One region of the Caproicibacter fermentans genome, then DNA from elsewhere that is predicted to be linked to it. Evidence: riboswitches for the same ligand, from Rfam matches in the RefSeq annotation. Region 1 holds a riboswitch; the other holds the start of a gene.
What was found. Region 1 has a riboswitch for FMN ahead of HCR03_RS02955 (ECF transporter S component). Riboswitches for the same ligand answer to the same signal wherever they lie in the genome.

Region 1 (11,696 bases):
CATGGAATATTCTGTCCGCTGTCGGGAAGATTCATGCAGCGCACTGCGCTGACAGGCTTGATTGCGCAGACGCAGCCCTGACAAATTTTTGTTCCCGGCGCAACGATCTTGTCGCAGAAAATGCAATGCGGCGGAAAGATCAATTCCAGACAGAATAAAATTATTTTTTTAAACTTCATCCTCCCCGCCCCCGGTTAAAAGATAGGCCAGTCCCGTGTACCGTCTGGTCTTGCGATTGTTTTCAACCATAGAACGAACCGTTTCAGGAGTGCCGACAAGGATCAGCAGGGACTTAGCCCGGGTCACCGCAGTATAGAGCAGATTTCTGTAAGCAAGCTGAGGCGCACCCCGGTACATCGGCATGACTACCGCGGGAAATTCATTGCCCTGGCTTTTATGTACCGTCATCGCATAGGCAAGTTCCAGTTCCGCCGCAGTCTCGGTCTCGTAAGAGACAATTCGATCGTCCATGCGAACCGTGATCACAGAAGCTCGGCGATCTATCGACTGAATGATACCAAGGTCGCCGTTAAATACGCCCTCTCCTACCGAACCGTCCAAGCGGTTCCACGGCAGATTGTAATCGTTGCGAACCTGCATGACTTTGTCGCCCTCGCGGAAAAGCGAGCCGTTTACCCGGATTTCCGTCTTTCGGCCGTCCGGTGGATTGATTGCCTGTTGAAGTTTTTTATTCAATTCCGTTGTTCCAAGCTCTCCTTTTCGTGACGGCGAAAGAACCTGTATCTCTGTCAGGGAAGAAAAACCGTAGCTTTCCGGAAGCCGGCGGTTGCATAAATCAACAATGGTTGCGCCGATATTTGCCGGAACAGTGCATTTTAAAAAGAAAAAGTCTTCATTTCTGATGTCAAGTTCCGGCATTTCCCCGGAAACAATCCGGTGAGCGTTTCTTACAATCAGGCTCTGCATGGATTGCCGGAAAACCTGCCGAAGCTGCACAACGGGCAGAAGCCCGGAAGCGATCAGATCTCCGATCACATTCCCCGGCCCGACGGAAGGAAGCTGGTCGCTGTCGCCAACAAGGATCAGCCTGCGTCCAAGCGGAAGCGCCCTTAAAAGAGCTTCAAAAAGGGCGGTGTCAACCATGGATAATTCGTCAATTACGAGCGCATCGCACTCAAGCAGATTTTTTTCATTCCGGGCAAATACGGGCCTGTCCTCTTCGTCCCACTCCACCTGTAAAAGCCGATGAATGGTTTTTGCCTCCCTGCCTGTCAGCTCCGACATCCGTTTCGCCGCCCTGCCGGTCGGCGCCGCAAGCAAAACCTTTTCACCGCTGCGCTCCAGCAGGCGGATGATCGCGTTCAGCGTCGTTGTTTTTCCGGTACCCGGGCCGCCGGTCAGAATCAAAATTCCTTTGGACAAAGCCTCCCGCACAGCCTGCTTCTGCCCTTCGGCGTACTGAATTCCGAATTCCCTTTCAACCTCCGCAAGCCTGTCGTCAACTCCCGTAACCGACGGAGCCGGAAAGCGGAGCAGCATTTTGATCCGTTCCGCGGAATAAACCTCAGAGCGATAAAGACCGGGAAGAAAAACAAATTCCCTGTCTCGAAAAGTACAGGCGACAACGGATGTATCCGCTTTTAAATCCTCAAGGACGTCACGGGTCAGGCTCTGTTCCACTCCCAGCAGGCGGGCCGCGGCCGAGGTCAGCTTGTCCGCAGGCAAACAGGTATGTCCGTTTCCCATATTGTGCTTGATCACGTGAAGGATTCCCGCGCGAACGCGGCAGATGTCGTCCTGCGGGCGTTCCAGCGACGCGGCAATCCGGTCGGCCCGGTCGAATCCGATGCTCACGCCGTCCTCGCAGAGACAGTATGGATTTTCTCTGACGCGGTCTACTGACTGCGCGCCGTAATATTTCCAGACGCGCACGGCCTCCTCGGGAGAAATCCCATATCCGCCAAGCTGTACCATCATCTGCCTGATTCCGCCGAGCCTTTTTACCTCTTCGCAGATTTTTTCCGCCTTTGGCTTCGTAATGCCCCGAACGGAGCAAAGGCGTTCCGGCTCGTTTTCCATGACCTCCAGCGCAGTGCCGCCAAAAAGCTCCACTATTTTTTTCGCCGTAGACGGTCCGACCCCCTTTACGGCGCCGGAGGAGAGATATTTCAGCATGGCCGCTTCATTGGCCGGTTTGGAACGCTCAAACGCCTCCACATGGAACTGCTCCCCATAATTCTGGCTGGTGATCCAGTTTCCAACGACATGCAATTCCTCGCCGGCACCGACAAACGGCAAATTCCCCACCGCCGTAACCAGTTCTTCGCCGTTATTGATTTCAATAACGGCATATCCGTTTTTTTCGTTTCGAAAAATAATCTGTTCCACCGTTCCGGTCATTTCCAGAAGTCCTGTTTCCGCCATCCAGTTCCCTCTTGTTCGCGTTGTAATATCTCTAGTATAAACGATCCGATATGTATTTGCAAATATTAACGGCAAAGGATCTTTTGTACTTCATCCGGCCGGCAGAGCCGGATTTCCGGCAGTTCGTAGCAAGCGATTTCACAGATTCGTCTGGTCTCTTCGTCCATACCACAATCGACGACCAGAAGCTGCGCTGCACTGTCCGGAAACCATTTAATCCGCTCGCAGGCACTTCTTAAAACCAATTCCGCTTCTTCGTCATGCCCGGTCATGGAAACGATCAGAAAAAATCCACCCGGATTTTTTGTTTTCAGCAGCCAGAATAAAAACATCCGGAATGCTTCCACAATTCCAAGAATGGCAAACAGCACAAAAACACTTTTGAAAATAATTTCAAACATAAAAACCACCCCAACACATTCTATGTGCCGGGGCGGAATTTTGATTATTTTTTCAATACGGCTTTCAGTGCATCCACACGATCGCATTTTTCCCAGGAAACGCCGAGGTCCTCCCGGCCCATATGGCCGTAATTGGAGACAGAGCGGAAAATGGGGCGCCGAAGGTCCAAATCCCGGATGATCGCGCCGGGTCTTAAATCAAATGTCTTTTCAACCGCATCGGAGAGTTCTTCTCCCGTGTAAGGTGAAGTTCCGAACGTGTCGACACGGACGGAGACAGGCCTGGCAACGCCGATCGCATAGGCGAGCTGCACCTCGCATTTTCTGGCTATTCCCGCCGCGACAAGGTTTTTGGCGATGTAGCGGGCGGCATAGGACGCGGAGCGATCGACCTTCGTCGGGTCTTTCCCTGAAAATGCGCCGCCGCCGTGACGGGCATATCCGCCGTAGGTGTCAACGATGATTTTTCTTCCGGTCAGCCCGCTGTCTCCGACCGGACCGCCGATTACAAACCTTCCGGTTGGATTGACATAATACTTTGTTTTTTCATCCAGCCACCGCTGTGGAACCACCGCCTGAATCACATGTTTCATTACATCGACGCGAATCTGTTCCAAGGTGACATCCGGGCTATGCTGGGCCGAAACCACAACCGTGTCCACACGGACAGGTCTGTCTTCCTCGTATTCCACAGTAACCTGAGTTTTGCCATCCGGCCTCAGGTAAGGAATCAGTCCGGTTTTTCTCACTTCGCTCAGCCGCCTGGCCAGTTTATGGGCAAGTGAAATAGGAAGCGGCATCAGTTCGGGGGTTTCATCGCAGGCATAACCGAACATAAGCCCCTGGTCTCCGGCTCCAATCAGGTCGCTTTCATCCGTTGCGCCGTTTTTTGCTTCGTAGGAGCGGTCCACACCCATGGCGATGTCCGGCGACTGCACATCAATCGAAGTTAATACCCCGCAGGTGTTTCCGTCAAAACCGCAATCCGGGTTATTGTATCCGATATCCTTTACGACGTCCCTTGCAATGGAGGCAATATCCACGTAACAGTTTGTCGAGATTTCTCCCATTACATGAATGATTCCTGTCGTCGCCGTAACCTCACACGCAACGTGCGCCGCCGGGTCCTGGGCTATGATCGCGTCCAAAACGGCGTCCGCAATCTGGTCACACATTTTATCGGGGTGCCCTTCCGTTACGGATTCCGACGTAAAAAAATGCTTTGACATATATTTGTTTCCTCCTGACTTTCCTCAGTTGGCCTTAGGCCATCCCTGAAAAATAAAAAAACACCGTCCGGAAAACCGGACGGTATTGATCCACCTCATCTTTCGGCTTTCCCGCAGGATTTGGCACCTTACTTTCTTAAAAGCAGGTTGTCGGACATCACAGGGCCTGTTCCCTCCGTCGCTCTTGATAAGGACCTATTCATTTTTAATAAGCAAATTATAGCACAGGCCGCAGAAGTTGTAAAGCGTTAACCATAAAATACCCGGTTAATCATATTCTATGTCATTTGCCTATCCTGTTGTGTAAAATGGGACTGACTTTTTTATACAGCAGCATGGTCAGGCACGAAACGGTAACTCCTTTAAACAGGTTAAACGGTGCTACAGCCAGCATAATAAAGGTCGTAAGTCCCTGAATCGATGGGTTAACAGCGGAGCCCATACTGATTAATGCATTCATCGGCATGTGAAAAGCAGCCGCATAAACAGGAAGGAGCACATAGGCGTTTATCAGGCTGCTGACTACAATCAATGCCAGCGTTCCGGTAATTAAGCCGACAATCGCATACCGCCTTGATTTATGATGCTGATAAATGACCGCGCTGGGAATCACCATGGAACTTCCGAATAAAAAATTGGCAAGGTCGCCCACGCCTGCGGTAGAACTGCCGTGAATCAGCATATAAAGCAATACTTTGATCAGTTCAATCAGCACCCCGGCCGCAGGGCCCATTGCAAAGGCTCCGATCAGGACCGGTATTTCACTGAAGTCAAGTTGGTAAAATGCCGGAGCAAACCAAAGCGGAAACTCAAACATCATCAGTACGAAAGCGATTCCTGAAAGAACGCCGATCTGTGCGATACTCCTGGCATCCAGCTTTAATCCCTGTCTCTTGCCTGCTTTTTCATAATCCATTGAATTCATCTAATTTTCTCCTCTTCTTTCATCCGGACTTTACCGTCGGCTTCGGAATCGAACCGAAATCTGCGGCTGACTGCCGCTCGCGGGCTGATCGGCTGTTGCCGTTTTACCGCCGGTGGGGAAGTTCGCCCCGCCCTGAACCTTTTTCTTAAAAAATCATCCCGGATGCTCGGCAGGGTCAACGGATGAAATAAAAAAAGTCCCGCAAAAATGCGGGACGGAATAAACGTTATAAAACGCTTTTCTTCTTCCATCCGGACTTTACCGTCGGCTTTGGAATTCAACCAAAATCTGCGTTTCCGCTCGCGGGCTTGTCGGCTTAATGCCGCTTTACCGCCGGTGAGGAATTTCACCTCGCCCCGAAGACTGATTTATTTGTTTACAGTATATCACGGGAATCAGGTTCTGTCAAGATTCCGCCTGATATTCCTTTGGGATATTCCGGTCGATAATATCCTGTATGAACTGCTTGCTGAATTCCGGAGTCCGTTTCCGTACGCTGTGTTTCTTTGCCAGCGCGTCCGTATATTCGCTTAGCGGGTAAATCGCAAGATTCTCAAATCCGGTTTCATAGTGCGTGACAATCGGCTCAAATTTCATACTGGAGTATGTTGTTTTTCCTGTTTCAAAGTTTTTTGTCATTGTCACGGTCAGGAGACCGCTGACCATGTTTCTGCCATAGAGCTGCCCGGAAATGAAATTTCCCATTGCGAAAATCACAGGACATTTTGCCCCATCTGACGCTCTCATGAGCAAAGTGAGCTTTTGCACCACATGCGGGTGGTTTCCGAATATAATATCAGCGCCCCAGTCAACCATATTCTGCGCCAAATTTTTCTGCTTGTCCGTCAGGGTATAAGTGTCTTCCGTTCCCCAATGGACGGATATTACGACGACGTCGGCCATGCTTTTCGCCTTTTGAATCAGGCTTTTGATTAATTCCGTATCGCTCGCGTAGATGATCCTGTAATTTGATCCTTTCGGCAGGTACAAACCGTTGGTCATTTCCGTGATTCCGATATGGGCCGTTTTAATCCCTTTTGCTTCCACAATCCGTATATTCTGAAGGTCCTCATCATTTCGATAGGCCCCGACGACCTTGACCGGCTGGGTATCCCAGTAATCAAGCGTTGCCTTGATTCCTTTCTCGCCCATATCCAGCAGATGGTTGTTCGCCTGATTAATGACGTCGAACCCTAAATGGACCAGCTCGTCCCCAACTTCGGTCGGTGAATTAAAAAGAGGATAGCCTGAAATCGGCGCAGCCTTTGAGGCCAAAACAGATTCCTGATTAATCACCGCGACGTCGGCGCCGCGTATGGTGCCGGCAACGCGTTGATACATCGGGTCAAAATCGTAGCCTTTTCCTCCCGCCAGCTTTTGGGCATGGTTGTACACGGAACTGTGAATCAAATCGTCCCCGGCACCCAGAATCGTAATGGAAACCGGCTTTTGAACCGGTTTGGAGGAAGCAGCTTCTGATGCCGCTGAGGAGGATACGGATGATGATGGCACTGCGAAGGACGACGACTGGGCACGGTTGAAGCCCGGAATTTGTCCGGAATAAACCGCGGCTGCTGCGGCAAACACGGCGCACAATATTACGGCAACGGATATGACCGCCGTCCGCCGGGACGCGGAATGATTTTTTCTACGCATAAATCAATATACCTTCTTTGTATCACTATGATTGGGAATGATAACAGTATAACATACTGCGTTGGCAAAAGTCATGCAATTTCTGCCGCCGGCAGACTTATATCTTGAAAACATCGAGAAAAAGGTAGAAAAACTCGATCAAACTTGTTATTCTTATAATATAGTATTTTATTGGCAAATCCGAAGGAAGGTGATTGATTGAACCGCAAAAAAAGCCCCAAACTTGCCGCTGTCCTCGATATAGACTCCAATGCTCTGAAGATGCGAATTTCTCAGCTGAAAAAAGGAAAAATTGATGATCTCGAGACTCTCGAATATCCGCTGCACCTTGGCCATGAAGTTTTTACGGACGGAAAGATCAGCTTTGAAAGCCTGCGCGAACTGTCCTCCCTGCTGCACGGTTATGAAGACGTTTTGAACGGGTATGGCGTAACGGACTACAGGGCGGTTGCAACGACGGCTCTGAGAGAAGCGGAAAACCGATCGTTCATTATCGACCAGCTCAAAATTCAAAACGGATTGCAAATTGAAGTTCTTGAGGATGATCAGGAAAAGACCCTAATTTATTGGGAAATTTTAAATTATTTGAATAAAATTGAAAACAAACGGGGCGAAAGCGCTCTGATTTGTTATATCGGGGCCGGCACCATCGGCTTTTCGGTGTATGACGGAAAGCAAATGATTTTTTCTCAGAACATCCCGATGGGGTCTTTAAAGCTGCACGATATGCTGGGGAATATTCAAAATATGACGGAGGATTTTTATACCGTCGTCGAAGAATATTTGGATTCCATCCTAGGGCATATCAACATCCCACTGGAAAACGGCAAGGCTAATAATCTGATTTTGACCGGCAGCGGGATCCGACTGATTGCGAAGATCTGCGGAATTGAGCAGGCGGACGGGAGATATGAACTGGATTCCCTGAGAATCAAGGATTTATTCCAACAAATACGAAAGATGCCGCAGGAACGGATCGGTCGCAAATATAATCTTTCCGAAGAAACGGCGGAACTGCTGTATTCTTCTCTTTCAATCGCAATGAAACTTCTTCATTACACGAATTCCGCAACAATTCTGTCGCCGGAAGTGGAGCTTTGGGACGCTTTAATCCGGCAAATGCTGATTGCGAAAAGCTCGGGGCAATATCAGGACCATGTGCGCGTCAGCGCAATCTCCTGCGCAAAGAAAATTTCCGACTCCTATCATTGCAGCAGAGCGCATACGGAATGTGTCAGAGGGTTTTCCTGTAAAATTTTTGATAAAATGAAGGGCCTGCACGGTTTGGGCAGAAGAGAGCGCCTGCTTTTGGAACTGGCTTCCATCCTGCATGACTGCGGGCATTATGTTACGGTAAAGCAGCACCTTCAGAGCTCATTCGATATTATCAAGGACACGGATATTTACGGGCTCACAGACGAGGAAATGCTGCTGACGGCTTTTGTTGCACGCTATAATGAATACGACGTTCCCAGCCACCGGAACCACACCTTTGCGCTGCTGAGTGAAAATAACAGGCTGATCGTTTCAAAGCTGGTGGCAATCTTCCGGTTATCCAACGCACTTGACAAATCGCAGAAACAAAAGCTCTCCGATATCAAGGTCCGGCTGGAAAAGGACCGGTTGACGATTTCGGCCCAGAGCGACGCGAATCTTTTTTTGGAGCAATGGGCGTTTGATCAGTGTGCGCCGTATTTTAAAGAGGTTTTCGGTTGCAATCCCGAACTTACCATAAAATCTAACCTGCTGTGAAAAGGTTGTGTGACCATTGAGTGAGAAAGAAGAAAAACATGTGATCCCGTACATCAATCGGGAATTAAGCTGGGTCGATTTTAATTATCGCGTGCTGGAAGAATCCTTCCGAAAAGAAAATCCGATTATGGAACGAATGCGTTTTCTCGGCATTACGGCCTCGAACCTGGATGAATTTTTCATGGTGCGCGTCGCAGGTGTGGAAGATCAGGTAGATTCCCATTATTTCATGCGCGATCTTTCCGGATATACGCCCGCCGAACTGCTTTTGACTCTATCTCAAAAAATTCACAGCTTTATTGAAAAGCAGTATTCCTGTTTTACCCGCTCCGTTTTACCTGCTCTGAAAAAAAGCGGAATACGTTTTCTGAAAGCTGACGAGTTGAATGAAAGTCAGAAAAAATACATCTCCGAATATTTTGATAAGATTCTGTTCCCCGTTCTTACGCCTTTGGCCGTAGACAGAAGCCGGCCGTTTCCACTGCTCGCAAATCGCAGCCTGAATATTGCCGTCCGCCTGAAAGGCGAAGATGAATCTTATTTTGCGGTGGTTCAGGTCCCCGGCATTTTAACGCGTTTTCTAAATATTCCGTCGGAGGGCGGAAACGACTACATTCTTCTTGAAAATGTCATTATTTATAAGTTGGGGGAACTGTTTGAACTGAATGAAATCCGTTCGGCCTGTACCTTCCGCATTACAAGAAGCTCTGATCTTGATATTGATGAAGACTCGGACGACCTGCTGATTGAAGTACAGAAATTCCTGAAAAAGCGTAAACGCGGCAAACCCGTTCGCCTTGAACTTTCCCGGGGACATGACTATGAAACGGAATTGTTCCTGAAAGAAATGCTGGAGATTGAAGATCATCAAATTTATGAGATACCGGGCCCGCTGGATTTGACTTTCTGCTCCTCCTTTGCCTCTATGCCAAAATACGAGCAATTCTGCTACCGTCCGCTGCAGCCGGTTTATCCGCCGAGTGATTTTGCCGACTGTGACGATATTTTCAAAGCGATCCGAGAGCGGGACCGCATGGTTCATCATCCGTATGAAAGCTTTGAAACGGTCATCGATTTCGTTCGAACAGCCGCGGAGGATGAAAATGTCCTCGCGATTAAGCAGACGCTATACCGGGTCAGCGGACATTCCCCCATTGTTGCGGCGCTGATCCGCGCGGCTGAGAACGGAAAACAGGTAACCGTTTTGGTTGAACTAAAAGCCCGTTTTGATGAAGAAAACAACATTATGTGGGCGAAAAAACTGGAAGAAGCCGGATGCCATGTAATTTACGGGCTTGTCGGGTTAAAAACGCACTGCAAAATTTTGCTTGTCGTTCGCCGCGACGAAGACGGAATCCGAAGGTATGTACACATGGCTACGGGAAACTATAACGATTCAACGGCGAAAGTCTATACGGATATCGGCATTTTCACCTGTCGGGAACCATACGGGGGTTGACGCTTCTTCCCTTTTTAATGTCTTGACCGGCTATTCCCGCCCCCCTGAATATAATCGCTTTATCGTTGCCCCGTCAGCCCTTCGCCCTTTTTTTCTCCGCATGATTCGAAACGAGACAGAGAATGCAAAAAAATCTCTGCCCTGCGGAATTACCGCCAAGGTCAACTCTCTAGTGGACCCTGAGATCATTGATCTTCTGTATCAGGCGTCGAAAGCGGGAGTTCCGGTTCACCTGATTGTACGCGGCATTTGCTGCCTGATTCCCGGAAAAACAGGATTCAGTGAAAACATTACGGTAAGAAGCATTGTAGGAAGATTGCTGGAACACAGCCGCATTTTTGTATTTGGAAACGCCGGAAATACAAAAGTGTTTCTCGGAAGCGCCGACTGGATGCAGCGAAATTTGGACCGCCGTGTGGAACTTGTCTTCCCCGTGGAAGACGAACATCTTCGCGGCAGAATCATGAAGATAGTCGACTTGCTGTTAAACGACAACGAGAACGCGCGCACCATGGAAGCCGACGGCACTTACTCCAGAGTAGACAGAAGAGGAAAAACACCTCTCAGCTGCCAGGATGAGTTCGCAAAAATCGCTCAGCAATATGCACACTTCCAGTTAGACAGAGAAGTTTCAGCACCTGAAACTGCTTACTCAATAAAACGGAAAGGAATCACGGAACCATGAAAAAGATAGGACTGCTGACAAGTGGAGGCGACTGCCAGGGACTGAATGCAGCCCTTCGCGGAATTGCGAAATCTCTTTACAACCGAATGGGCCGAAACATAGAATTATATGGCATTCAGGATGGTTACCGGGGCCTGATGGAGGGAATCTGCCGCCGCATGGACGCGGATGATTTTTCCGGAATTCTGACTTTGGGAGGAACCGTTCTCGGAACATCCAGGCAGCCGTTCAAACAAATGCGGACGGAAAACGATGATAAGGTCAAAAAAATGAAATCAAATTACAAAAAATGGGGATTAGACTGTCTTATCATTCTGGGCGGCAACGGTACGCATAAGACAGCCAACCTCCTTTGGGAAGAGGGGTTGAACATTATCACTCTTCCCAAGACAATCGATAACGATTTGTGGGGAACGGACATGAGCTTTGGATTCCAGAGCGCTGTCGAAAACGCGGCTCACGTCATCGACTGCATTCACACCACCGCGACCTCGCACAGCAGGGTCTTTATCGTGGAAATCATGGGCCATAAAGTAGGCTGGCTGACTCTGTATGCAGGCATCGCGGGCGGAGCCGATGTCATTCTGATGCCGGAAATGCCTTACAATATTGAAAGTGTTGCGGAATCTCTACGCAAAAGGAATCAGCAGGGAAAACGCTTTTCCATACTTGCTGTTGCCGAAGGTGCAATCTCCATAGATGAGTCCGGACTCAGCAAAAAACAGTTTAAGGCGGAGCGGGTAAAAATGCCTTATCCATCCATTTCTTACCGCCTTGCAGATGAAATTGAAAAAATGACGGAACAGGAAACAAGAGTAACCGTTCCTGGCCATTTTCAGCGCGGTGGAAGCCCATGCCCGTATGACCGTGTCCTTGCCACACGGTTCGGTGCTGCAGCAGCAAAACTGGTCGTTGAAGAAAATTATGGAAACATGGTGTCGCTTCAAAACGACCGTATTGTTGCCGTACCACTGCAGGAGGTCGCCGGAAAATTAAAGACTGTACCGCTCGACAGTGAAATAATCCTGACTGCTCAGGATACCGGTATCAGCTTTGGAAATTGATTAATAAGCAAAAGAATGAATGCTACCCGGGCGCCTCTTTAAAGCTGCCTTTCAGACAAATCTTCTGAGTCGTCGAGGGTTATTAAAAAAACATGGCCCGGCGAGGAATTTACCTCACCGGGCCATGCTGATAAACAGTC
Region 2 (11,696 bases), 580 kb from region 1:
GGATTGCGCGCCGCTATCATCGGCTGAAAGTCCTTGCGGCAGCTGTAAGAACCGAGCTTTTTCATTTCCTCGTTCCATTCGGTTTTCGCTACGGAAATTTCGTTGCCGTACGAGGATCGGTATTTTCTTTCAGACAGGAGCTTTGTCAATTCCTCCAATGCAGCCTTCGCGTCGCCGACCGCCTTGACGGCGTCCATTTTGTACGCGTGGAAACGGGAAACATTGATGGAGGCCACTTTGACCTCCGGGTTCCGGAAAAGCCATTTCGACGAGGTCGTAAAATCCGACAGCCGGGATCCCACGGCAAGGATCAGGTCTGCCTCCCAGGCGATCGAATTGGCCGCCAGGTTCCCGGTGACGCCGACGCCTCCCAGGCAGAGCGGCGAACTGGACCTGCAGGCACTCTTGCCGGCCTGTGTCTCGGCAAACGGGATGTTGAACCGTTCGCAGAAATTTTCCAGAGTTTCCCCCGCCTCGGAGTATTTGACTCCCCCGCCGCAGATGACCAGCGGTCTTTTACTGTTCATCAGGGCCGAAGCCACATCCTCCAGTTCCTCACGGGCGGGGGACTGCCTGACGATGCGGTGGACTCTTTTCCGAAGGAAATAATCCGGATAATCATAGCTTTCGCCCTGCACATCCTGCGGGACGGCGACGCACACCGCACCCGCCTCAGCGGGATCCGTCAAAACGCGCATGGCATTGATCATAGCCGTCATCAGCTGTTCAGGGCGCTCCACCCTGTCCCAGTATTTGCAGACGGGTTTGAAGGCGTCGTTTGTTGTTGTCTGAAGGCTGTTGGGCTGTTCCACCTGCTGCAGGACCGGATCCGGCTGCCGAATGGCAAAGGTATCGCCCGGCAGCACCAGCAGCGGGATATTGTTTACGGTCGCGCAGGCGGCAGCCGTGATCATGTTCGCCGCGCCGGGGCCGATGGAGGACGCGCAGGCTATGATTTTCCTGCGTTTATTCTGCTTCGCAAACGAGGCGGCCATATGTGCCATTCCCTGCTCGTTTTTCCCCTGAAATACCTTCAGCCCGCCGGGGTTTTCGTCCAGCGCCTGACCGAGGCCAACGACGATTCCGTGGCCGAAAATCGCGGCAACGCCCTCCACAAATTTGGTTTCACAGCCGTCCATGCAGACATACTGATTATCCAGAAAGCGCACAAGCGCCTGAGCCATTGTCATTCTTACCGTTCCCATATTCCTGCTTCCTTTCCGAAGATCCATGACCCGATAATAAGTCAAACCCTGGCTACCAGTTCCCCGTACCTCTGCTTGCATTCGTCGATGTAATTTTTGATATCCCCGACGCCCGGCATACTGTCCGCGCAGGAGTGGCTGGCAACCAGAAGGGAAGCCGAAGCACTGCCGAATTCCAGGCAGTCGATGACGTCCCATCCCTCCAGGAGTCCGTAAAGAAACGCGGAAGCGTATCCGTCGCCACCGCCAAAGCCCTTCAGCTTCTTGATGGGGAAGGGCCTGATGCTGAAATTCTGCCCGTCGTTGGTATAGGCTGTGGAGCCCTCTTTTCCGTGCTTGATGACGACTATTTTGGCGCCGCGGCCATGCCAGTAGGAGGCCGTCTCCCGGTCGTCCATCCCCGGACGAATCAACTGCCCGGCGAGGTCGTATTCCTCCCTGGAGCCCAGAATCACATCCGCCTGCCCGGCCGCGATCCCGTAGTAAACGCCGATTTCATCCTTCGATTTCCAGTTGTATTCCCGGTAGTCGATATCGAAGATGACGGGGGTGCCCGTCTTTCGAGCAAGGAAAAGAACCTTCAGCGCCGCTTCCCGGGAGGGGCTCTCCGAAAGTGCGGTGCCGGAAATCAAAACCGCTTTGCTGCCGCTTATGTATTCCTCGTCGATATCCGAAACGCCGAGCTGTAGATCCGCGGCCCGGTTGCGGTACATCAGGATGCTGCTTTCCTGCTCGCTTAATATCTCCGTAAAGGTCAGTCCGATTTTCTCCCCGTGCTCACAGCGGCGGATTCGGGAGGTATCGATCCCCTCCCGCCTGAAGTAGTCCGTTACATAATCTCCGAAGCGATCGTCCGAAACACGCGCGAAAAATCCGCATTTTTTCCCGAGACGGGCAAGACCGACCGCAATATTCGCGGGCGAACCTCCCAGATATTTCTTGAACGTCGTGCTTTCCTCAAGCGTTCTGTAATAATCCACGGGGTTGAGATCAATGGTAATTCTTCCGACAAGCGTCAGATCGTACGGTCGTTTTTCATCAAATTGAATATACTTCATTTTTTCGATTCCACTCCTCGCTCACTCTATTTCATTTAGGGGCATCCGATTGTTGAAAATCAGGATATGTTTCCTGACACTGTCGTACATCCCCCGAACCATGGCTTCGTTCAGTTCAAAATAATTATGTTTTCCGCCCGTGCGCAGATACCGCTCAGACGCCAGGGTGACGGAGTCGAAGTTTGCCGTCGCGATATTGATCTTGCGGATTCCGAGATTTACGCCCTTCCGGAAATCGGCCGCGCTGATCCCCGACCCGCCGTGCAGTACAAGCGGGATCTGAACCCTTTTATGTATTTCCTCCAAAACGTCGAACCGCAGCTTTGGAATGCCCGCGTAGTGCCCGTGCGCGTTTCCGATTGAAACAGCCAGCGCGTCTACCTTCGTTTTTTCGGCGAACGCCTTCGCCCGGTCGGGATCCGTGCAAATGATTTTTTCATTTGTGCTGTTGTCTTCGCTTCCTCCGACGACGCCAAGCTCCGCTTCAACATCCGCTCCGGCATTTCTCGACATCCGCACGACTTCGGCGGTTGCTTCCACGTTCCTTTCATCATCGAACCGGGAACCGTCAAACATAACCGAAGTAAAATTTAAATCGAGCGCCTGCTTTACGGTATCCGGCGTCAGGCCATGGTCCAGGTGGACCGCGATCCTGACCTGCGCCTTCTCAGCCGCCTGAAGCATCAAGGGACCCATCAGATGCAGCGGGGAATGCTTTAACCTCACCTGAGCAATCTGCAGTATGATCGGCGTATCCAACTCTTCGGCCGCCCGGACCGCTCCAATCACCATTTCCATATTTCCAACGCTGAAAGCCCCTACGGCCCTGTTCTCGGCCGACGCCTCATTCATTAACTCTTTCATGTGGCATACAGGCATATTGCTCCTTCTTTCCCAATGCATTTTGAATAAATTATGGCAATATGTTACCACCAATGCATTCACTTTTCAATAGTTTTATTGATAAATTTGGGTCAACTTTCCTTTTTTATTGGAAATGACTAAATTGTCAAAATTAATTATGCATAACGACGAATTTATGTATCTAGTGCACATTTACCTCTATTATAAGCCATAGATTACAAAAATATTTCCCGTTTCACAGCCTCAGTATGAATACCCAAAAGACGTTGTGTGATTATTTATTGGACATATCTTGAAAAAATTGAAAATATTTATTATAATGAGGAATGAATTTCGGATCAATTAGGCCAACTACAAAAAGGAATGAGGAAACGTCATGCGCTCGCAAAGGATTGAAGAAATAAGAAAATATATCTATGAGAACAAGACGGTGACACTGGACGACATCTGCGAAACTTTTCAGGTCTCCAAAAGCACGCTCCGCAGAGATCTCAGCGCAATATTGCAGTCCAGCGATATCAAAAAAATATACGGCGGAGTGACCGCACTGCCCAAGAAGGGGCTTGTTTCTTTTGAGGAGAGAAATATCTCGAATTTGGAAGCCAAGCGCAGGATTGCGGCGGCTGCGGCGGCTCTGATACAGGAGAACGACATCATATTTATCGATTCCGGAACCACCACGCTGCCGATTATCGACTATATCAAGGAGAAAAGAAACATTACCGTTCTGACCAACAATGTGGAAATCATCCTGCACGCGATTCCCTACGAGAATATCAACATCATCTCCCTGTCCGGAACCCTCAGCCGAAAAACCCTTTCCTTTACAGGAGCCAGCGCCGTGCAGGTGCTGCAAAACTACAACATCAGCAAGGCCTTTATGGCTACTACCGGATTTTCCATTGAAAACGGGGTCACGAATTCATCCCCCTTAGAATCGGATATCAAGCGAGCCGTGGTGCAGCGTAGTCAAAAAGTCCATCTGCTTGCGGACAGCAGCAAATGCAATATCGTCTCGCTGATTACCTATTGCGGCCTGGATAAAATCAATACCCTGGTGACGGATGCATCTCCCTCAAAAGAAATCTGCAATTTTGTCTATAATAACGGGAATGAAATCCTGGTCGCAAAATAAACTGCCATAAATCGCCGCGTCCGGCGATTTAACGCCATCGGCCTTTCCGGTTTTAGAACAAGCCGGAAGGGCCCCCTCTTTGTCTACGCTTTTCTTCCCTGCCGAGCAACCATAGTATCGAGACCGATCGATTTGTTTTAGAATCGGTTGGAAACAGGCACATATTTTGTTAACTCTAATTCATTCTAAATTGAACAACTTTAGATAATGTGTTGACATTTTATTGGTAATGAGTTAAACTTACATTGTCACAACAGATTTAACATAGCTAAAATATTTTACCGTATTTTGCAGTTTTTTCACGGCAAAAACATTTTAGCAATAAAATCATCATTATTGAAAAGGAGATAAACCTATGGGTACAGTGGAGAGAAAAGGATATTGTGCCAGCGGAGAATGGAAGAAATCAAAAACTCAAAAATGGATGCAGGTCACGAATTCGAGTACCGGCGAAGTCATGGCGGAAGTCCCCTGCTGCACGGTCGAAGAGGTCAACGAGGCCATCGCCTCCGCAGAAGCGGCTTTCCCTTCTTGGTCTAGGATGTCGCTGGCAAAACGCACGCAGTTTATGTTTCAATGGAGAAACGTATTATTGGAGCACCTGGAGGAACTGACCCTGCTCTGTTCTAAAGAATTGGGCAAAAACCTTGACGAAGCAAAGGGAGATATTCTGAAAGCGATTGAGCCGACGGAATTTGCGTGCAGCATATCCTATTCCAGTCAGGGCTCAGCCTCGCTTCAGGTGACGACGGGTTTCGACACGGCTACATACAGAATGCCGCTTGGCGTTGTTGCGGGCATCGTTCCGTTCAATTTTCCGGCAATGATTCCCTGGGGCTGGATGGTTCCTCTGGCGATTGCGACCGGCAATACCGTCGTGCTTAAGGCGGCGAGCTTCACGCCGCTGACATCCATGCGCATTCTGGAGCTTTTCTACAAAGAAGCCGGCTTTCCGAAAGGCGTCGTGAATCTCGTCACCTGCAGCAGAACGGAAGCTGAAATATTCCTTACGGATCCAAGAATCAGGGCCGTCACCTTTGTCGGAACGACAGATGTAGGAAAGCACATCTATTCGGTTGCCGCCGCGAACGGCAAGAGGGTGCAGGCGCAGTGCGAGGCAAAGAACCATGCGTTAATTCTGGAAGACTGCGACCTGGAGAGCACCGTAAACGCAATCATCAACTCTACGTTCGGCTGCGCGGGCATGCGTTGCATGGCGCTTCCGGTATGCGTTGTTCAAGAGAGTATCGCAGACAGATTTGTGGCTCTGCTGAAGGAAAAGGCGCAGAAAATGACCATAGGCTGTTCTTACGATCCGGCGACGAAGCTGGGCCCCGTCGTAAACGCAAAGCATAAGCAGTCTGTCTGCAACTGGATCCAGAGAGGCGTTGAGGAAGGCGCGGAGCTGGTCCTCGACGGACGCGACATTGTCGTTCCCGGTTACGAAAACGGATTTTTCGTGGGTCCCACCATTTTCGACCATGTGAAACCGGGCATGTCGGTCGGTGAGCGTGAAATATTCGGACCCGTCACGATTGTGAAACGCGTAAAGGACTTTGACGAAGGCCTTGCCATAATGAACGCGAATCCGCTCGCAAACGGATCCGTCATCTTTACGCAGAGCGGATATTACGCCAGAAAATTCGAATTGCTCACAGACGGCGGCATGGTCGGTGTCAATGTAGGCATCCCGGTACCTTCAGCCTATTTCCCGTTCTCTGGAAACAAGGATTCCTTTTTCGGTGATCAGCATGTTCTGGGCCTCGACGGCATCCGCTTTTATACCCGCGCGAAGACGGTTACAAAGCATTGGTACGATGAAGCATCCAAAAACAGGCAGGTCGGAACATGGGAAGGCGTCGTGGAGCGGTAAAAAGCTGAATATTCCGGAAGCGCAACGGCTTCAATAAAAGAAAATGCACCTTAAAACGGGTTTCAAGACCCGCTTAAGGTGCATTTTTTGAGCATTATTTTATTTAGCCTCGGAAGAACCTGAAAAGTTGCTGTGCCAAACCTAGTGCGGATTAAATACGAATTAAATGATATTGATTTTTTTATCAACTAGCGTATAATTGATTTAAACAACTGAATAAATTCAAATGTCTTCAGGGCAGGGTGAAATTCCCGATCGGCGGTATAGTCCGCGAGCGCGTAAGCGCAGGGCTTGACATTATGTTCAAGTCAGGATTTGGTGAAACTCCAAAACCGACAGTATAGTCTGGATGGAAGAAGATGTGTTGAAATTGTATGCAGTGCCGAGGTAATGTTCGGCAGTGCTTGATAATACCGTCAGAGCCGGTTTTTCCGTGCCTGATGGTTTTAAGGGCATTCCATACACCTGGATTTTAACACCTGAAAGACATTTCAATGCTTTCAGGTGTTAATTTTTTATTTTAGAGGTGTTGCGATTGTCTGATGAAACTTACATGAAGCTGGCGCTGGAATACGCCGAAAAGGGCTGCGGCTGGGTCAATCCGAATCCGATGGTTGGAGCTGTTGTCGTGAAAGATGACCGTGTGATCGGCACGGGCTATCATCAGCGGTACGGAGAATTGCATGCGGAACGGAATGCTCTCGCTTCCTGCACGGAACCGCCGCAGGGCGCGACCTTGTATGTGACCTTGGAGCCGTGCTGCCATTACGGAAAAACGCCGCCGTGTACGGACGCGATTCTGAAAAGCGGCGTCCGTCGTGTGGTAATCGGTTCGGCCGATCCGAATCCGCTGGTTGCCGGAAAAGGAATTCAGATTTTACGCCGGCACGGGATGGAAGTCACGGAAGGTGTGCTCCGGGAAGCCTGTAGCAAACTGAATGAGGTGTTTTTTCATTTCATTCAGACCAAAACTCCATTCGTTTTGATGAAATACGCCATGACGATGGATGGTAAGACCGCCACGCATTCCGGCAAGTCGAAATGGATCACCGGAGAAGCCGCCCGCAGGCGCGTACAGGAGGACCGGCATCGGTATTCCGGTGTCATGGTGGGTGTCGGCACGATTTTCGCGGACGACCCGCTTTTGACCTGCCGCCTGCCGAACAGCAGGAGTCCCGTCCGCATTATCTGCGATTCCCGATTGCGGATGCCGCTGAGCGCGCAGGTTGTGCGGACGGCGAGAGAAATTCACACCATCATTGCCACCTGCTCACAGGATGAAACCCTTGCGCGCCCCTACCGGAAGGCCGGGTGTGAGGTGGTAACGCTGCCGTCAAAAGACGGGCATATCGATCTGCGCGAGCTCATGGCTGCGTTGGGGGAAAAAGAAATCGACAGCGTTCTGCTGGAGGGCGGCGGTACGCTGAATTGGTCGGCATTGCAAAGCGGCATTGTCAGCAAGGTACAGGCATACGTTGCTCCGAAGCTGTTCGGCGGCGCCGATGCGAAATCCCCGGTGGAGGGAATCGGCGTGGAAGGCCCGAAGAAGGCGTTCCGGCTTGCCTCGCCGCAGGTGATGCGGCTGGGAGAAGATGTTTTGCTGGAAAGCGAGGTGCTCCCATGTTCACAGGAATCATAGAGGAAACGGGGACGATCCGCTCAATCAAAAAAATCGGGCGCTCCGCCGCCCTGACCATCGGCGCATCAGCGGTTCTAGATGGTTTGAGACTGGGCGACAGCATCGCGGTAAGCGGCGTGTGCCTGACGGTCGTTTCCCTGGAGGAAGATTCCTTTTCCGCCGACGTGATGAACGAAACCGCCGCGTGCTCCAACCTTTTGGATATAAAAGTCGGCGGTACGGTCAACCTCGAGCGCGCCATGCCACTGAACGGACGGTTTGGCGGGCATATCGTCGCGGGGCACATCGACGGAACCGGCGTGATCAGCAGTATGCGACAGGATGAAAACGCGATTTGGTTCACCGTCCGGACTTTCCCCCGCATTTTGCGGTATGTGATTAATAAAGGGTCCATTGCCATCGACGGCATCAGTTTGACCGTCGCGGGCGTAACAGAGAAGGATTTCAGCGTGTCCGTGATTCCGCACACGGCCCAAAACACCACGCTTGGAGAAAAACGCGTCGGGTTCACGGTGAATCTGGAAAACGACTGCATCGGAAAATATGTGGAAAAGCTGCTTCGCGCGCCGGGAGGACAGAGCGGTATCTCAAAGGAATTTCTCGCCCGGTACGGATTTTGAAAGGAGAAATCGGCATGTTTGCGTTTAGTACGATAGAAAAAGCGCTTGAAGATTTGCGTCAGGGAAAAATAATTTTAGCAACAGATGATGAGAATCGGGAAAATGAAGGAGATTTGATTTGCGCTTCGGAATTCGCCACAACCGAAAACGTCAATTTCATGGCGGTGCACGGTAAAGGCTTGATTTGTATGCCCATGAGCATTGCTCTCTGCCAGAAGCTCCGGTTCCCGCAGATGGTTTCAGACAATACCGACAACCACGAAACGGCGTTCACGGTTTCCGTCGATCATATCGGCACCACAACGGGCATTTCCGCCGAAGAACGGGGCGTCACGGCCCGCGCCTGTGTAAGCGACGGCGCAAAACCGGAAGATTTCCGCCGCCCCGGTCATATGTTTCCGCTGATGGCGAAGCCGAACGGCGTTCTGGAACGGGGCGGGCATACGGAGGCCACCGTGGATCTGTTGCGGCTTGCCGGACTGAAAGAATGCGGACTGTGCTGTGAGGTCATGGGCGCAGACGGTCGGATGATGCGGACGCCCGAGCTGATTCAGCTTGCCGGTCAATGGGGACTGACCTTCATCACGATTCAGGATTTGCAGGATTACCGAAAAAAGCACGACAAGCTGGTCGAGCGCGTAGCTGTTGCCAAGATGCCCACCCGATACGGGAATTTCACCGCATATGGATATGTCAACACTCTTAACGGGGAGCATCATGTCGCGTTGGTCAAGGGAGAAATCGGAGACGGGCAGAACCTGTTATGCCGCGTCCATTCCGAATGCCTGACCGGGGACGCGTTCGGCTCCCTTCGCTGCGACTGCGGGCAGCAGTTCGCGTCCGCCATGACGCAGATTGAACGGGAGGGACGCGGTGTCCTGCTTTACATGCGGCAGGAAGGGCGGGGCATCGGGCTGATCAACAAGCTCCGGGCCTATGAATTGCAGGACCAGGGAATGGACACGCTGGAAGCCAACGAGGCGCTTGGCTTTGCGGGCGATCTGCGGGAATATTTCATCGGCGCACAAATTCTCCGGGATTTGGGAGCCAAAACGCTGCGGCTTCTGACCAATAATCCCGACAAGGTGTACCAGCTTGCCGATTACGGCATGAAAATTGTAGAGCGAATCCCCCTCCAGATGGACGCCACCCCCTACGACCTGTTTTATCTGAAAACGAAGCAGTCCCGGATGGGACATATTCTCAATTATTGAAGGAGTTTTTGTAATGAATATTTTTGAAGGAAAATTGGTATCCAAAGAAATCCGGATCGGTATTGTAGCCGCCCGCTTTAACGAATTTATTACCTCGAAACTGCTGTCGGGCGCGCTGGACGGCTTGAAGCGTCACGACGTATCGGGGGACAGCATCGATGTGGCATGGGTTCCCGGCGCGTTTGAAATTCCGCTGATCGCGTCGAAGATGGCGAAAAGCGGGAAATACGACGCGGTGATCTGCCTCGGCGCTGTAATCCGCGGAAGCACCAGCCATTACGATTATGTTTGCAATGAAGTGTCAAAGGGAATCGCGCAGACGGAGCTTGCCAGCGGAGTCCCGGTGATGTTCGGCGTTCTGACGACGGAGAATATCGAGCAGGCCATTGAACGCGCCGGAACCAAGGCGGGCAATAAGGGCTTCGACTGCGCGGAGGGAGCAATCGAGATGGTCAATTTGATTCGCGTGATGGAAGCATGACTACAAATGCCTCATCGAAAGAAAGTGTACAAAACAAGCAGGGTAACTTTAGCCACAGTTGCCCCGCTTAGCCGGTACAGTGAACACGGTAATTTGCGCCGGCTCACCGGGCGTAATCAGGTGAATTGACCCGGTCTGCGTTTCCTTTCGGAAATTTCAGCCCATTAAAAGCAAAATTGTTTTTCCACAACGTCCGTCCGGATCGCGAACAACGAATTTCAGCATAAAATCTTAAGACTTTCTAAGGAAAATCATCGGACTCATGTTAGTTCTTTGCCTTTTGATGAAAAAAATGATCAACGCAACGCCCGCAATCGTAAACGCCGCCCGTCCGGCTAAAAATTCATTGGAAAACGTAAACTTCTGCACGCCGGTGTAAAGAGGACGTACTACGGATGTACCGAACAGATCCATACAGTCCGGCAGAGAAATTCCGAAAGCTCCCAGTATCAGAACGACGGCCAGCAGAATATAGACTAGGGCCTGTCTTTTGTGTCCAAGGAGCATAGCCGCCCCGAAAAGAAACAGCGCGGGCGGCAGAAGCAGGATCAGTCCGGCATAAATGAGCGAGCCAAAGCCTGTATAGTCAAATACAAGCCGATAAAATACAAAGCATATGCCGAACGACAGTCCCATCGCAGTCAGGAACGCACACGCAGTCGCAGCATAGCGAATCGCCCGGAATACGGCCATTTGAACCGACGATGTCTCCAAGATTGTCACGGCGCGGCGTTCAGAAGTCGTGAATTGCCGCGCGCACAGTGCCAGCAGCAGGATGAACAGCAAAACAGCCGCGGAAGAGAGATAGCTGCAAAACGTCCATTGGGAAAAGGGAGCTGTAAAGCCCGTGCCATAGATGACGCTGCCGCGAAGCAGAGCCAAACAGTAGACGATGTTCACCGCTAAAAGCAGCAGATATTCTTTTGAACAGAAAAGACGTTTCAGCTCATACTTGAAAATCGTTCCTTTACGCAAGGTCAAGCGCCTCCTTTGCGAGTCCGACTGCGGCCAGAAAGTCGTCATAGGTGATCGGCTGGCCCAAGTGCTTCAGATACAGTTCCGAGAGCTTTTTCTGCAATGCCCCGCTTCCGCCCAGAGCTTTTTCCGCTTTTACAAACTGGAGCGGCATGATATCGTAAAGGCCGATATTATTCAGAGCGGCCTTTACGTTGGACTGATCGCCGGGCGACAGCTTTTTCAAATAGGTCGGGTTCTGAATATAAAACGCGTTTCGGTAAGACTTCAGGTTTTTTTGCCACTCGCTGACAAAATGGGAATTTGCATAGTCTGCGCCAAAGTAATCCTTCATAAAGCAGTATGTACTGTAGCAGGTAATCCCCTCCGCCGACCAGTAGGACTTGCCGTCCGCCATCGGGTAAGTCGCGAGCCCCCACCACTGATGCGCGAGCTCATGGACCAGCACATCGATTCCTCCGCCGGAATCAGGGTCGCCCGCTCCGTCGGGCAGGTAGCCCGCCACGGCAAAAGAGGTTTCATCCATGGCGCTGATGTTCCCGAAAGCACCCCCGCCGCTGAAATACGCCGGAAGCTCCAGAACGGTCAGATGATCTTGATAGAGAAGCGGCCCGAATGCGTTTGTAAAATAA

Region 2: linked by a shared signal. The riboswitch ahead of ribD (bifunctional diaminohydroxyphosphoribosylaminopyrimidine deaminase/5-amino-6-(5-phosphoribosylamino)uracil reductase RibD) and the one ahead of HCR03_RS02955 (ECF transporter S component) in region 1 are both predicted to bind FMN.

The regions. Positions count from the first base shown of each region.
Region 1 is NZ_CP060286.1:594,596-606,291, forward strand. It holds gene HCR03_RS02935 (ComF family protein) at 1-179, opposite strand, end outside; gene recD2 (SF1B family DNA helicase RecD2) at 169-2,385, opposite strand; gene HCR03_RS02945 (hypothetical protein) at 2,451-2,786, opposite strand; gene metK (methionine adenosyltransferase) at 2,831-4,015, opposite strand; SAM riboswitch class I at 4,108-4,209, opposite strand; gene HCR03_RS02955 (ECF transporter S component) at 4,299-4,940, opposite strand; FMN riboswitch at 4,948-5,084, opposite strand; FMN riboswitch at 5,176-5,308, opposite strand; gene HCR03_RS02960 (CapA family protein) at 5,346-6,596, opposite strand; gene HCR03_RS02965 (Ppx/GppA phosphatase family protein) at 6,795-8,348, shown strand; gene ppk1 (polyphosphate kinase 1) at 8,365-9,807, shown strand; gene HCR03_RS19630 (polyphosphate kinase) at 9,908-10,492, shown strand; gene HCR03_RS02975 (6-phosphofructokinase) at 10,489-11,556, shown strand.
Region 2 is NZ_CP060286.1:1,178,077-1,189,772, forward strand. It holds gene iolD (3D-(3,5/4)-trihydroxycyclohexane-1,2-dione acylhydrolase (decyclizing)) at 1-1,205, opposite strand, end outside; gene iolC (5-dehydro-2-deoxygluconokinase) at 1,247-2,263, opposite strand; gene HCR03_RS05805 (class II fructose-bisphosphate aldolase) at 2,285-3,142, opposite strand; gene HCR03_RS05810 (DeoR/GlpR family DNA-binding transcription regulator) at 3,504-4,262, shown strand; gene HCR03_RS05815 (CoA-acylating methylmalonate-semialdehyde dehydrogenase) at 4,618-6,135, shown strand; FMN riboswitch at 6,360-6,500, shown strand; gene ribD (bifunctional diaminohydroxyphosphoribosylaminopyrimidine deaminase/5-amino-6-(5-phosphoribosylamino)uracil reductase RibD) at 6,671-7,774, shown strand; gene HCR03_RS05825 (riboflavin synthase) at 7,756-8,394, shown strand; gene HCR03_RS05830 (bifunctional 3,4-dihydroxy-2-butanone-4-phosphate synthase/GTP cyclohydrolase II) at 8,409-9,608, shown strand; gene ribH (6,7-dimethyl-8-ribityllumazine synthase) at 9,622-10,089, shown strand; gene HCR03_RS05840 (hypothetical protein) at 10,321-11,064, opposite strand; gene HCR03_RS05845 (hypothetical protein) at 11,057-11,696, opposite strand, start outside.